DNA from 2 places in the Bradyrhizobium sp. DN3 genome. Region 1 is predicted to be linked to the other one. Evidence: riboswitches for the same ligand, from Rfam matches in the RefSeq annotation. Region 1 holds a riboswitch; the other holds the start of a gene.

The links. A riboswitch is a leader RNA that binds a small molecule or an ion and turns the genes downstream of it on or off. The one in region 1 is predicted to bind glycine.
Region 2: another riboswitch for glycine. It lies ahead of gcvT (glycine cleavage system aminomethyltransferase GcvT); the one in region 1 lies ahead of AAE027_RS37015 (D-amino acid dehydrogenase).

What each region holds. Positions count from the first base shown of each region.
Region 1 covers NZ_JAULLN010000045.1:28,974-36,603, reverse strand. Annotated here, with positions in the region: gene AAE027_RS37045 (IS66 family transposase) at 1-370, shown strand, start outside; gene AAE027_RS37040 (hypothetical protein) at 597-827, shown strand; partial or broken gene AAE027_RS37035 (M81 family metallopeptidase) at 1,687-1,893, opposite strand; gene AAE027_RS37030 (M81 family metallopeptidase) at 1,904-2,119, opposite strand; gene AAE027_RS37025 (MFS transporter) at 3,166-4,860, shown strand; partial or broken gene AAE027_RS37020 (alanine dehydrogenase) at 5,110-5,712, opposite strand; glycine riboswitch at 6,116-6,213, shown strand; glycine riboswitch at 6,216-6,305, shown strand; gene AAE027_RS37015 (D-amino acid dehydrogenase) at 6,367-7,602, shown strand.
Region 2 covers NZ_JAULLN010000017.1:75,364-82,993, reverse strand. Annotated here, with positions in the region: gene AAE027_RS24180 (cyclic nucleotide-gated ion channel) at 1-900, opposite strand, end outside; gene alaS (alanine--tRNA ligase) at 907-3,585, opposite strand; glycine riboswitch at 3,821-3,909, shown strand; gene gcvT (glycine cleavage system aminomethyltransferase GcvT) at 4,074-5,222, shown strand; gene gcvH (glycine cleavage system protein GcvH) at 5,233-5,601, shown strand; gene gcvP (aminomethyl-transferring glycine dehydrogenase) at 5,777-7,630, shown strand, end outside.

The DNA.
Region 1 (7,630 bases):
CGTGATCGTCGAGCTGGAGGCGTGGTTGCGTGAGCAGCGCCAAGCTTTCCAGGAACAACGCACGACCAAAGCGATCAATTACTGCCTCAGCCGGAGGGATGCCTTTAGCCGCTTCTTCGATAACGGACGGCTTTGCATGTCGAACGATGCTGCTGAGCGTGAGCTACGGGCGGTCGCCGTGGGACGAAACAATTGGACCTTCGCCGGCTTCAATGAGGGCGGCCGGCGTGCGGCTACGATCTACAGCCTCATCGCCACTGCGCTATGCCGCGCGCGGCATAGGGCCGTTTATGCCGCCCGCCAAACTATGCCGAGCCGGATCGTTTTCCCCAGATTTCTCGCTGACCAGCGTTTGGTCGGTTCGGCATAGTTCGTTCTGTGCCTCCGCTTTCAACAGCGGAGAACAGGAAGATGGAAGCTGTAGAGTACTTGTGCAGAAGAGGCACTCGAGGAAGTGGCCAGACGTGACATGCCAGAGATCCTCAACGCGGATCAAGGCAGCCAGTTCACCCAGCCACGACTTCACCAGCATGCTGCAGGATGCGAGACTCGCCATTAGCATGGGCGGCAAGAGCGCTCGGTGCGGGCTGCGAACGATGAAGTACGAGAAGGTTTATCTGCTCGCCTATGGACGGCGTCTCGCAAGCGCGTGCGTCTCCGGATACTTGGCCTTCTACAATGGGGGACACCTACATTCGAGCCTTGACGGGCGCACGCCCTACGACGCTTATTTTGCGGCGCAAGCGATGAGCGACGGCCGCATGATCGTCGCCGCGATTTTGCTACAGCTCTGCTCGGGCCACGCCCTCCCGACGATGTTACGCTGAAGCGGGGTTTTGCTATTTTTCTGCGGCGAAATTGAGGGTTTGCCGTTCTTCAGCCGCTCTGCCAGCTCGCGCACCGATAGAGCCTGTTTATGGATCAGGCGCACCGGATGTCCCTCACGCTCGTTCGTCTCGCTTGCTTCCAGTCTTGGTATGGCCGCCTTCAACGTCTATGTGAGAGGCCAAACTGCCAATGGCGCAGCCGAGAAGCGACCATGAAATCCGCTCCGAAAGCTCTCCGGACTTAGCGGAATTGCTGTCCGCGACTTAGCGAAATCGGCTGGGACTACTGAACCACGCATGCTCGGCGGCTCTCAAGCTCTTTTTCCGTCAGGCTGAGCCAGCGGCCGTCGTGGAGGTTGCACCGACCCTGATGCGCGGCTGATGCAGCTCGGCCCGGATCTCCACGAGTGAGGTATCGCGCTTAGCATCGAGGAGAGCGCGCACGAGAGCTTCACATCCGCGTATATGCGGGCATCCCTCCGTAGACGGTGAATAGGTTGGGGAGTTCTTGTAGGTCCAGAATGGGAGTACCTTCAAACAAGATGAGGCCCGGCTGGTCTTTTCATCTAGCGGCCAGGGCGATTGACGCGTGTGTAGGAAATTTTGTGGGTGATCGAGCCCGACAACAGTCACCATAGCATCAATTGGAGCGCCGGAGGCGGGACCGATGTTACCTCCGATACGGAGCGGGAACTAGAGCCGCACTGCGATGGTCCATTACAAGGATGCGGCCCCCGATCTCCGGTACGTCGGCAAGGGAAAAGCCATAGCGAGATGGCGAGCACGTCCTCCTTGCCCTCCATCGCTTTCACCCGGTCGACAAAGCCACGTATAAGCGGCAGGGCCGTGGGATAGCTTCCTAGTTGGCGCAGTCATACAGCGATATCACGGGATTCACTTGTCCCCGCACCGTCTTCATTGCGATGTCGAGCAGTTCCTCATCGCGCTCTACCACGTCTGTGTGAGGATCCTCCTTATAGAGGACAATGACGTCGGCATGCTCGATGCGCTTTACCGTCAGATGCGGGTCGAGCTCCACACCACGCAGCTCGGACCGACCAGGGCGCGCACGCGCTCTATGATGTCGCCTTCGACATCATCGTCGCCGTCCGCCCCTTGGCGCCGTGAAGGCCCACTAGCACCCCGTCGACAGGCAGTGCCGTCTTGAGCTGTCCTAGAATCTCATCGCGCATGAACTCGTAATCGCGTCGGTTTGTGGTGCCGCCGGCCTGCGCTTCGAAGCACCTTCCCTCGATTGTGAAATTCTCGGCAGTCGCTCTGCGACGCGCCACCCAGAGCGGCGCCGTGCACAGGAGCGGTGCTTGTTAGGGGTGCTCGCCATGCCTCAGGAAGACGCGTTAAAGGCTTCGAGGCTGGTCGGGAGAGGTGAGAAGGTATTGGATACCGTGCCAATCGTGGCGGCGAACAAGCGCATAGACAGGGGCTCTTTTGGCTTTCGTTGAATAGACGCGGTACGCTTTCTCTAGCGGCGGCAATGAGGTCGCCTCAAGGCCGGATGGAGAGGCAGGTTATGTTGCTAGCACCTCACGGGTTCAGCTGAACGAGGTAGATGGGCTTGTCGCGCCACAGTCCGTAACGCTCAACAATTGACTAGTGAACGTGACGATGCCGGTTTCAGTTATGTCGGATATGATGCGATCGCTACCGAATATAGAATGGATAGCACGGGTGATGTCATGCCATTTTCAAGGTCCAGGCGTCTGCGCGTTTTTTCGTCTCCAACTCCAATAATAACGCGGAAAACCCGCACCGCCCTCCTCTACTCTAAGCTGCTGTCGACGTTTGAGTGGGACAGAGTTTTCTTTAGTTGTGTTCGGAAGGAACTTCACAACATCAATATCGTGTGACGCTCGATTCCGTGATCCATCCGATCTGGCCAGCGCTTTACGCCTGGGCGGCTTAGGACCTTGATCTGAGCTCGCTCGAGGAAATAACGACCGGGCTCCAGCGACCGTGACTCAAATGCCATGTTCAGCGCAAGCGGACTCGATTTCGAGATTCGACCCAGCCGCATATACCATACTGATCAAGAGAAACTCTGCCCAACAAGGACGCCGCGCCCTCTTCGATCAATGCTGCTGCAATGTCGACCAATGTCGTAAGCAGCGGTTGGTCATCAGTCTCACAGACAAGAAGCTGGATCGACTGGAACCGATCTATCATCAATCAACAGCTTTCAGGACACGGCCGGCTCTCATGAGGCTTCCCAACGCCAGACAGGACGAAAAGGCGGTCATCCAGTTGCTAGTGGCGAGTTCTTTAAGGAATACCGATCAGATTCCGGAATCAGACCCTCGGACAGGAGGCAGTAGCCGAGATGATCGATCCGTCCAGGCCCAAGACGTTCATCGGCGATGGGATCACCGCAGCGTTACGCTTCCCGACTTTCCGGCGGGTCTGGCTTGCGAGCTTGCTTGCTAATCTAGGCATCTTGATTCAGGGGGTCGGTGCAGCTTGGGCGATGACACAGATGACGTCATCCGCGGACCAGGTAGCGCTGGTGCAGACCGCACTCCTGCTCCCGATGATGCTGATTTCGATCCCCGCTGGCGCTATCGCCGATATGCATGATCGGCGCATCGTCGCGTTGGCGGCGCTTTCCATTGAGCTTTGCGGCGCAACCGCGCTTACCGTGCTTCATTGGTTGGATCTCACCACGTCGAATCTGTTGTTGGCACTCTGCTTTGCCATCGGCAGTGGCATGGCGCTGATAAGCCCGGCTTGGCAATCCTCCGTGAGTGAGCAGGTGCCCGCGGAGGCGACACCGTCCGCTGTCGCCCTCAACGGCATGAACTACAATATCGCGCGTAGCGTAGGTCCAGCCATCGGCGGCATTGTCGTGGCGAGTGTAGGTGCAGTGGCTGCGTTTGCGCTTAACGCCGTGCTCTACCTTCCACTAATGGCTGCGCTGTTCATGTGGAAGCACGTAGCCGAACCCTCGCGGGTACCGCCGGAAACTTTCAGGCGCGCTATCGTGTCCGGCTTGCGCTACGTTAGTAATTCGCCATCAATCAAGATCGTGCTGACCCGCGCTATGATCACGGGCGTCATTGGTGGCGCGATCCTCGCATTGATGCCACTGATCACGCGCGATCTCCTGCATGGCGGCGCCCAGACTTATGGCATCATGCTAGGCGCGTTTGGCTTGGGCGCGGTGATCGGCGCGCTCAATATCACCCAGGTGCGTAAGCGGCTCAGCGGCGAAGCGGCGATCCGCACCTGCGCGATATCGATGGGCGCAGCGCTCGCCGCAGTGGCGCTGAGCCGCCAGCCGGTACTGACGGCAGCAGCGTTGGTCCTGGCGGGGGCGGTATGGACCATGACGTGGACACTGTTCAGTATTGGTGTGCAACTGTCGGCGCCGCGATGGGTGGCTGGACGCTCGCTCGCAGCATATCAAGCTGTGAGTTCCGGCGGGATCGCCCTCGGCAGCTGGGGCTGGGGCCACCTGACCGACGCCACGGGGGTCGAAACGGCACTCCTGATATCGGCCGCTCTGATGCTGGCTTCGCCGCTTATTGGTCTGCTCCTGACCATGCCCCGTATCTACGCCCGCAGCAACGAAGCCGAGTTGCTGGCCGATCCTGAGGTCAGACTTCCCTTAACCGGGCGGAGCGGGCCTCTAGTAGTGGAGATCGAATACCGGGTGGCGCCGGAGAACGGGCGGGCGTTCCACAACATCATGCAGGAAGTGCAGCTGGTTCGGCAGCGCAACGGCGCCTACGGCTGGTCGATTGCGCGGGATATTGCCGATCCCGAATTGTGGACCGAGCGTTATCACTGCCCGACCTGGCTCGACTACTTGCGACAGCGCAACCGCTCCACCCGATCGGAGCGCGCAATGGAACATCAGGCGACTGCCTTTCACGTGGGCCCAGCCCCGGTGCGAGTTCGCCGCATGCTGGAGCGACCTTTCGGCTCAGTACGCTGGAAGGACGACACGCCCGATAAAGCCATGAACGAACTGTTGCTCGGGTGCAAGCGCGGCGGGGCCGGCATTAGTCCTTTATAAGATAGGCATAAAGTTAGTGCTGGCTAAGACGAGCCGCCACGAGGGCATGATGTGGACGCTATTCATGAGCGTCTGCCGTCCGCGTTGCTAAACAACTCATCGGGTCGAAAAAACGGCCACTCAGAAGGAGTGGCCCCGAAGTCTGAGAGGAACGCCCATGAGAGCCTCTGGGATCAGGCTTCGGCCTGATCGATTGGTGAGAATGGTAGGCCGAGACTCTCGGCGACAGCCCTGTAGGTCAGCCGCTCCCAGTTCGCGAAGCCGGGGTATCGAACGGTCGAGGATTACGACCTCGGCCCCCAAAACGAGCCGCCATCCGTGCCGCAAGTGTCCCGACAACGCCGCCCGATCACCGCGATACGTGCCGGCTGGACACCCGGCACGCCGCCGATCAAAGCCCCCGTCCGCCTGCATACCGTTTCAGGGCCGCACCGGCTGGTTCAATCGCAAGCATGCCCGCGACCTCACTCATCGGTGCAAGCAGCGGAAGACCGCCATGCGCATCAGCGATGGCAGTGCACCCGGACTTCATCAGTCCCTTGGCCTGCTCCGGGCCTGGCGCCGAGTGAAGATAGGTAAACAGGGCCTGGTTCTCTCGCAGTTGCGTCCATTCAGACGGCTGCGGCTCCTTGACCTATACAATCATCTCGCTTGACGCGAACACCTCCCGAGCAAGTCCGCGATCGTTGCACCGGCCTTCCGGTAATTGGCATCTGTGGCACCAATTGCAGCGCCGGCATTTGTTTCAACCAGCACGCTGTGGCCGGCGGCCACGTACTTGCGGACTGCTCCAGGAGTCAGGCCCACGCGGTACTCACGCGTCTTAATTTCATTGGGAACACCGACCTTCATCTGCAATCTCCCTGCTGAATCCGTTTCTAGTCGGAAGGGCGGTTCGAATATCCAGGCAAGGAAGGCAGATCGTGCAGAAATTCATCTAAATTTTGGGATCAAGCGCAGGATTCCGATCAAGCCGATCCTGCGGATGAATAGATCTGTGAATGTGCTGAGAGAGACACACGCTGTGCATTCGTCGGATGCATGGTTACCGCACCCAGCGTTGACAGTGAATTTATCCCGTAAACCAGGGCGAGTGCCAGACTGCTCGAGCGTAGTTCCGCCGCTCTTTGCCGGCGCAGTATGGGTTTCGATTCTGATGCATGACATCTCATTGCACATTGCAGTTTTTTCGTCACGTTCATGATGCCCGACTTCTTGACACGGCGCGGCACGCCTGGAATGATGTAATGTCTGTTGATGGTGTGCGGGAGAGTGCGATGGGCCGGCAGGCGCATCGCCGCCGACGGAGCAACTCCCCAAGGAAACTCTCAGGCCCAGCACTGTACACCGAGGACAATCTGGAGAGAGGTGCCAGTTGGCGCCCACCGAAGGGGACCGCTATCAACCAGGACAGCGGACGAAGCTCTCAGGTGCACGGACAGATTTGGGGACGGAGTTATGGCGATGCCATTTCACCGTTCATTCATCCTTGTCCTGGAGCACACGATGAGCACGATTATCATTATTGGATCCGGTATCACCGGAGTTACGACTGCCTATGCTCTGGCCGCGCGTGGCTATTCGGTTACGGTCTTTGACCGCCAGCGTTATCCCGCGATGGATACTTCGTTTGCCAATGGCGGCCAATTATCGGCAAGCAATGCCGAGGTCTGGAACAACCCCACAACCATCATGAAGGGCCTGAGATGGATGCTGCGCAGGGACGCGCCGCTACTTCTGAACCCGAGTCCGAGTTTTCACAAATATACCTGGTTGGCAGAGTTCATAGGGCAGACTCGCCATTACCGTCGCAATACAATCGAGACGACAAAGCTCGCGATAGCCGCTCGGCAGCATCTATTTGAACTTGCCGATCGGGAAGGCATCACATTTGACCTGGAGCGGCGGGGAATCTTGCACGTCTACTCCAACAAAGCCGAATTCGATGCAGCTTCTCATGTGAACAAGCTGCTGCGAGAGGGCGGGCTTGATCGGCACCCCGTGACGCCCACCGAGATGCGCACGATAGAACCCGCACTACAAGGCGACCACTATGGCGGGTTCTTCACCCCCTCTGACTCAACTGGCGATATTCACAAGTTCACGCGTGGTCTCGCTGCGGCCTGCGAGCGAAAAGGGGTGCGTTTTGTTTTCGGGGCAGAGGTCAGCGATATACGAGCCGATTCGGAAGGTGTGCTCATACGCTGGCAAGAAGGGCCGTCGAGGAATGAATTAAGGAATCAAAGAGCAGTGATTTGTGCTGGGGTCGGCAGCCGGCGGATTGCTTCAATGCTTGGGGACCGCGTAAATATCTATCCCGTCAAGGGATATTCCATCACCGTGAATCTGGCGGACGAAGCAAGCCAGAAGGCTGCGCCTCGTGTCAGCCTTCTGGATGAGGCCGCCAAGATCGTTACCAGCCGGTTGGGACAGGATCGCTTCCGTATCGCGGGGACGGCTGAATTGAATGGCGAGAACCGCGACATCCGTGCGGACCGAGTTAGACCTCTCCTGAATTGGGTGGAGCAATTGTTTCCTTGTGTCTGCACCGCGCAGGTGGTGCCGTGGGCTGGCTTGCGTCCCATGACACCTAGCATGATGCCCAGGGTTGGCCGGGGCAAGAGGCCGAACATCTTCTACAACACTGGCCATGGTCATCTCGGTTGGACATTATCGGCTGCAACGGCTGAGATGGTCGCCGACGCCATCATGACGCACGACGGCGCTGCTCATCGCGAATAGTCCGTGGTTTGATTTGTGGTAGGGCTTA
Region 2 (7,630 bases), on a different contig from region 1:
CACCAGGATCTCGCCCTGTTCGATGGTGCGTGCCCTGAGCAGCCGCATGATGTCGGCGATCTCGGCCGCCGACAAATGCGAGAATAGCGGCACCCGCGCCAGCATGCCCCAGGTGACGATGAAATCGCGCCGCTTCACCTCTTCGGCAAAGGCGGTGGAGATGATCGCGACCGGCAGCGCGATCATGGCGAAGCCGCTGACGATGGCGAAGGTGGAGACGAACTTGCCGAGCGGCGTCACCGGCACGACATCGCCATAGCCGACGGTGCCGAGCGTCACGATCGCCCACCACATCGCCTGCGGGATGGTGCCGAGCTTCTCCGGCTGCACGTCGCGCTCGATGGCGTAGAGCAGCGAAGCAAAGGTCAAGACCACGCCGATCAGGATGACGATGCAGCCGATCAGCGCGCGCCGCTCGGCATGCACGGCCGCAAGCAGCGAGCGCATCGCCGGCGAATAGCGGATCAGCTTGAAGAACGGCAGTACGCCGAGAGCTGCCAGCGTCGCATGCCGGCCCGTGGCCAGCACGATCGCTGCGGGGAGGAACGCCATGAGGTCGATGATGCCGAGCGCGGAGAAGGCGTAGCCGAGCCGGTCGGACAGCGCGGACGCCTTGCGCTGCGTGTGGCCGGCCACGGTCCACAGCCGCGCCGCATATTCCAGCGCGAACACGATCACGGACAGGATGGTGATGCCTGCGAACAGCGTGCCGAATTGCGCGTCCAGCTCAGGCACCGAGGCGAGGATCATCGCCGCCACGTTGATCACGATGACGCCGATGATCGCCTGGATGAAGCGCGACCCGACCGAGTAGGCCAGCGGATCGTGCTCCAGCAATTCGAAGAGGCGATCCCTCAAATCGGGATCGCGAAGCCCACGTCCTCGCGGAACGGGGGACATAGGGCTTTAAGCGCCTGCCATCGCTTTTTCGATCGCCGAGAGCGCCGCGGCCGCATTGGCGCCGTCAGGGCCGCCGGCCTGCGCCATGTCGGGCCGGCCGCCGCCGCCCTTGCCGCCGAGCGCTTCGGAGGCGATGCGGACGAGGTTCACGGCGTTGAAGCGCGCGGTGAGATCCTGCGTGACGCCGACCACGACGCCGGCCTTGCCGTCCTCGGTGACGCCGACGATGGCGACGACGCCGGAGCCGATCTGCTTCTTGCCGTCGTCGGCGAGGCTCTTGAGATCCTTCATCTCAATGCCCTCGACCGCGCGCGCCATCAGCTTGACGCCGCCGGCTTCGCGCACGCCTGCCGCCGCGCCGTTACTGGACGACGCGCCGCCGCCCATCGCCAGCTTCTTGCGCGCGTCGGAGAGCTCGCGCTCGAGCTTCTTGCGCTCCTCCATCAGTGCTGTGATGCGCGCCGGCACGTCGTCGATGGACGTGCGCAGCTCGTTCGCCGCGGTCTTCGCCAGCGCCATGGTGTCATTGGCGTGCTTGCGCGCATAATTGCCGGTGAGCGCCTCGATGCGGCGCACGCCGGAGGCGACCGCGCTCTCGCTCGTGAGCGTGATCAGGCCGATGTCGCCGGTGCGCCTCACATGGGTGCCGCCGCAGAGCTCGACCGACCAGCCGAGCGCGTTGGCGCCGCGCTCGCGCGCGGTCCTGCCCATGGAAACGACGCGGACCTCGTCGCCATATTTCTCGCCGAACAGGGCGCGCGCGCCGGCCTCACGGGCTTCATCGACACCCATGATACGCGTGGTGACCTCGTCGTTCTCCAGCACCACGTCGTTGGCGATGTCCTCGATGCGGGACAGCTCCTCCGCCGTGATCGGCTTCGGATGCACGAAGTCGAAGCGCAGGCGGTCGGGCGCGACCAGCGAGCCGCGCTGGGCGATGTGATCGCCGAGCACCTGACGCAGCGCCTCGTGAATGAGATGCGTCGCCGAGTGATGGGCGCGGATCGAGGAGCGACGCCCATGATCGACCTCGAGCTGCAGCGCGGTGCCGAGCTTCACTTCGCCGCTCTCGACCGTGCCGATGTGGACGAAGAGATCGCCGAGCTTCTTCTGCGTGTCGGTGATGCGGACCTTGATGCCGCCCTCCCCGAGCAGCACGCCGGTGTCGCCGACCTGGCCGCCGGATTCCGCGTAGAACGGAGTCTGGTTCAGCACCAGCGCACCGGTCTCGCCGGCCTTGAGGCTGTCCGCCTCCTTGCCGTCCTTGACCAGCGCGGAAACCACGCCTTCGGCGCTTTCGGTCTCGTAGCCCAGGAATTCGGTTGCACCCAGCTTCTCGCGCAGCGGGAACCAGATCGCCTCGGAAGCCGCTTCGCCCGAGCCCTTCCACGACTCGCGCGCCTTGGCTTTTTGGCGCTCCATCGCATCGGAGAAGGCCGCCTGGTCGACGCCGATGCCGCGCGACTTCAGCGCGTCCTGCGTCAGGTCCAGCGGGAAGCCGTAGGTGTCGTAGAGTGTGAAGGCGACGTCGCCATCGAACATGTCGCCCTTCTTCAAGGACGCGCTCTTTTCGTCGAGGATGGCGAGGCCGCGCGCGAGAGTCTTGCGGAAGCGGGTCTCTTCCAGCCGCAGCGTTTCCTCGATCAGATTCTCCGCGCGCATCAGCTCGGGGTAAGCCTGGCCCATCTCGCGCACCAGCGCCCAGACCAGCCGGTGCATCAGCGGCTCTTTCGCGCCAAGCAGCTGCGCATGGCGCATCGCGCGGCGCATGATCCGGCGCAGCACATAGCCGCGGCCCTCGTTCGAGGGCAGCACGCCGTCGGCGACGAGGAAGGCGGAGGAGCGCAAATGGTCGGCGATGACGCGGAACGACGCCACTGTCTGCTCGCTCGGCCCGGCGCCGAGCGCGGAGGCCGTCGCATCGATCAGATTGCGGAACAGGTCGGTCTCGAACACGCTCTCGACGCCCTGGAGGATGCAGGCCATGCGCTCCAGGCCCATGCCGGTGTCGATCGAGGGACGCGGCAAGCCTACGCGCTCCTCCTTCGTCACCTGCTCGTACTGCATGAACACGAGATTCCAGAATTCGAGGAAGCGGTCGCCATCCTCTTCCGGAGAGCCTGGAGGCCCGCCCCAGATGTGCTCGCCGCGGTCGATGAAGATCTCCGAGCACGGGCCGCACGGGCCGGTGTCGCCCATCGCCCAGAAATTGTCCGAGGTCGGGATTCGGATGATGCGGTCATCGGAGAAGCCGGCGATCTTCTTCCACAGGCCGGCCGCCTCGTCGTCGGTGTGATAGACGGTGACGAGCAGCTTGTCCTTCTTCAGCCCGAACTCGGCAGTGATCAGCTTCCAGGCGAGCTCGATCGCGCGCTCCTTGAAATAGTCGCCGAACGAGAAGTTGCCGAGCATCTCGAAGAAGGTGAGATGGCGCGCGGTGTAGCCGACATTGTCGAGATCGTTGTGCTTGCCGCCGGCGCGCACGCATTTCTGCGACGTGGTGGCGCGCTGATAGAGCCGCTTCTCGACGCCGGTGAAGACGTTCTTGAATTGCACCATGCCGGCATTGGTGAACATCAGCGTCGGGTCGTTGCGCGGCACCAGTGGCGAGGACGGCACGATCTCGTGGCCGTTCTCGGCAAAGAAGTTCAGAAAGGTCGACCTGATCTCGTTGACGCCGCTCATGTTCATCCAATCGAGTGTGCCTGGACCCGCGCTTCCCGCCATAAAAACCGGACGTTAAGGCTGATATCTGCGGGCCAAAGCGCTTTTAGACAAGGCCAGCTTCGCTGTCCAGAAACTGTGCAAGCAGATCAGTGGGTTGCCGCAGGCGCGCAATCCCGTAGCAATCCCGGTTGAAAGGCGAAGCCGCCGCGTTGACAGGCTTGGCCGCCCTGTGGTCTTTACCTATCTATATCGTACGGCCACGTCGGGAGAGACCGGCACTGGTGCCGGCGCCGAAGGAGCAACCGCCCCGGAAACTCTCAGGCAAAAGGACCGCGTGGCTTTGACGACATCTGGAAAGAGGCGCCGACGGGCAATTACCTTTTAAAAGGGGGTGGCCCGGACCAGCGTCCGCCGACGGGATAATACTCTCAGGCACAGCGACAGATGGGGCTTCGACTGGTTGCTCCCGGGGAATCGTCCCCGGGGAACCGCCGAGGGCCCCTGTGATGCTTCCACCCGACGACCACGCCCCCCTCAGACGAACGCCCCTTTACGACCTTCATGTGTCGCTTGGCGGCAAGATGGTGCCGTTCGCGGGCTATGACATGCCCGTGCAATACCCCGCGGGCGTCCTGAAGGAACATCTCCATACCCGCGCCTCTGCCGGCCTGTTCGACGTCTCCCACATGGGCCAGATCGCACTTCGGCCAAAGTCCGGCAGGGTCGAGGACGCCGCCCGCGCGCTGGAGCGGCTGGTGCCGCAGGATATCGTGGCGATTGCACCAGGACGGCAGCGCTACGCCCAGTTCACCAATGCGGATGGCGGCATCCTCGACGATCTGATGGTCGCCAATTTCGGCGATCACCTGTTCCTGGTCGTCAATGCCGCCTGCAAGGACGCGGACGAGGCGCATCTGCGCGCGCATCTCTCCGGCGACTGTGTCGTCGATTCGCTTGCCGACCGCGCGCTGATCGCGCTCCAGGGCCCGAAGGCGGAATCGGCGCTGGCGAAAATGTGTGCAGTGGCGCCCTCCATGACATTCATGGACGCCGGTCCTCACGAGGTCGCCGGCCTGCCCTGTTTCGTCTCGCGCTCGGGCTATACCGGCGAGGACGGGTTCGAGATTTCCGTTCCCGCTGGCGATGCCGAGCGTCTCGCCAAGACGCTGCTCGAAAACCCCGACGTGATGCCGATCGGCCTTGGCGCCCGCGACAGCTTGCGGCTGGAAGCCGGCCTCTGCCTCTACGGCCACGACATCGACACCACCACCACGCCCGTCGAGGCCGCGCTGGAATGGTCGGTGCAGAAGAGCCGCCGCACTGGCGGCGCGCGCGCCGGCGGCTTCCCCGGCGCCGAGAAGATTCTCGCTCATTTCAACCACGGTGCGTCCCGCCGCCGGGTCGGCCTGCGCGCCGAAGGGCGCGCGCCGGTGCGCGAGGGCGCGCTGCTGTTTGCGGATGCGACGGTGGGCGAGCCGATCGGCAAGGTCACATCGGGCGGCTTCGGCCCGAGCCTGAATGCACCGGTGGCGATGGGCTATGTGCCCACGAGCCAGAGCGCGCTCGGCACCAAGCTGTTCGCCGAGGTGCGCGGCCAGCGCCTGCCCCTGCAGGTCGCCGCCATGCCCTTCGTCAAAAACACCTACAAACGCTGAGGATTCGACAATGACCACGATGCTGTACACCTCCGACCATGAATGGCTCGCCATCGAGGGCGACGTCGCCACCGTCGGGATCACCGACTACGCGCAGCAGCAGCTCGGCGACGTCGTGTTCGTCGAACTGCCCAAGCTCGGCCGCGTGCTGAAGAAGGCGGAAGCTGCCGCCGTCGTGGAATCCGTCAAGGCCGCCTCCGACGTCTATGCCCCGGTCTCGGGCGAAGTGCTCGAGATCAATCCCGCACTCGCCGCCGAGCCGGCGCTGGTGAACTCGGATGCGCAAGGCGCCGCCTGGTTCTTCAAGATCAAGATCGCCGACAAAAGCGAGCTCGGCGGCCTCATGGATGAAGCTGCGTACAAGGCACATACGGCGTGAGATGAAGCGAACTGTAACCTCATTCTCGATGTCATCGTCCGCGAAGGCGGACGATCCAGTACGCCGCGGCTTCTCGGGTCAAGCACGAACGGCCGCGTTTACTGGATGCCCCGCCCCAGTGCGCAAGCGCGCACAAGGCGGGCATGACAGCGAAATTTAAAGCGAGGACCCAATGATGACCGCGCACCGCAAATCCAATGGCGAGGCCGCCGCCAGCTTCGTTCGCCGCCACATCGGCCCCTCGGCAGGCGACATCACCGCGATGCTCGAGGCCGTCAGCGCCAAGAGCGTCGACGCGCTGATGGCGGAGACGCTGCCGGCCTCGATCCGGCAGGCCGCCCCGCTCGATCTCGGCAAGCCGCTGAGTGAAACCGAGGCGATTGCGCATATGGCCGAGCTGGCGCGGCAGAACCAGGTCTTCACCTCGCTGATCGGCCAAGGCTATTCCGGCACGATCCTGCCCGCTGTGATCCAGCGCAACATCCTCGAAAATCCGGCCTGGTACACGGCGTATACGCCCTATCAGCCCGAGATCAGCCAGGGCCGCCTGGAAGCGCTGCTCAACTTCCAGACCATGATCTGCGATCTCACCGGTCTCGACGTCGCCAACGCTTCGCTGCTGGATGAGGCGACGGCGGCGGCCGAGGCCATGGCGCTCGCCGAGCGGCACTCGCAGGTGAAGGCAAAGGCGTTCTTCGTCGACAAGGACGTGCATCCGCAGACGCTCGCGGTGATGCGCACCCGCGCCGAGCCGCTGGGCTGGAGCCTGATCGTCGGCGACCCCCTCACCGATCTCGACAAGAGTGACGTGCTTGGTGCGCTGCTGCAATATCCGGGCTCTTCGGGCGCGGTGCGGAACTTGCGGCCCGCGATTGCGGCGCTGAACGCCAAGGGCGCACTGGCGATCGTTGCCGCTGATCTGCTGGCACTGACGCTGCTGGCCTCGCCCGGCGAGCTGGGTGCCGACATCGCGATCGGCTCGGCGCAGCGCTTTGGCGTTCCCATGGGCTATGGCGGACCGCACGCGGCCTATATGGCGGTGCGCGATGCGCTGAAGCGCTTGCTGCCCGGCCGCATCGTCGGCCTCTCCGTGGATTCGCGTGGGATGCCTGCCTATCGCCTCGCGCTGCAGACCCGCGAGCAGCACATCCGCCGCGAGAAGGCGACCTCCAACATCTGCACCGCGCAGGTGTTGCTAGCCGTGATCGCCTCGATGTATGCGGTCTATCACGGCCCCGAGGGCCTGACGCAGATCGCACGCAACGTCCACCGCCGCGCCGCGGTGCTCGCCGCGGGCCTGCGCAAGCTCGGCTTTGCGCTCCAGTCGGACAGCTTCTTCGACACGCTCAGCGTCGATGCCGGCGCCAAGCGCGTCGAGATCGTCGCGCGCGCCGCTGCCGAGAAGATCAATCTTGGAATCGGTGATAGCGGCTTGCGCATCGCGCTCGACGAGACCACGACGCCCGCGACGGTGGAAGCGGTCTGGCGCGCCTTCGGCGGCACACTCGCCTACGCCGAGATCGACGCCGAGACGCGCGAGGCGCTGCCGGACGAGTTGAAGCGCACCACCGCGTTCCTCACCCATCCGGTGTTCCACGCGCATCGCTCGGAGACCGAGATGCTGCGCTACATGCGCAAGCTCAGTGATCGCGACCTCGCGCTCGACCGCGCCATGATTCCGCTCGGCTCCTGCACTATGAAGCTGAATGCGACCACCGAGATGATGCCGCTGACTTGGCCGGAGTTTGCGACGCTGCATCCGTTCGCTCCGCGCGAGCAGGCCGCCGGCTATCACGCGCTGTTCGCGCGACTGGAAAAGTGGCTGTGCGACATCACCGGCTATGACGCGATCTCGCTGCAGCCGAACTCGGGCGCGCAGGGCGAATACGCCGGGCTGCTCGCAATCCGTGGCTATCACGCGTCGCGCGGACAGAGCCAGCGCAAGATCTGCCTGATCCCCTCCTCCGCCCATGGCACCAACCCGGCTTCGGCCGCGATGGTCGGCATGGACGTGGTGGTGGTCGCCTGC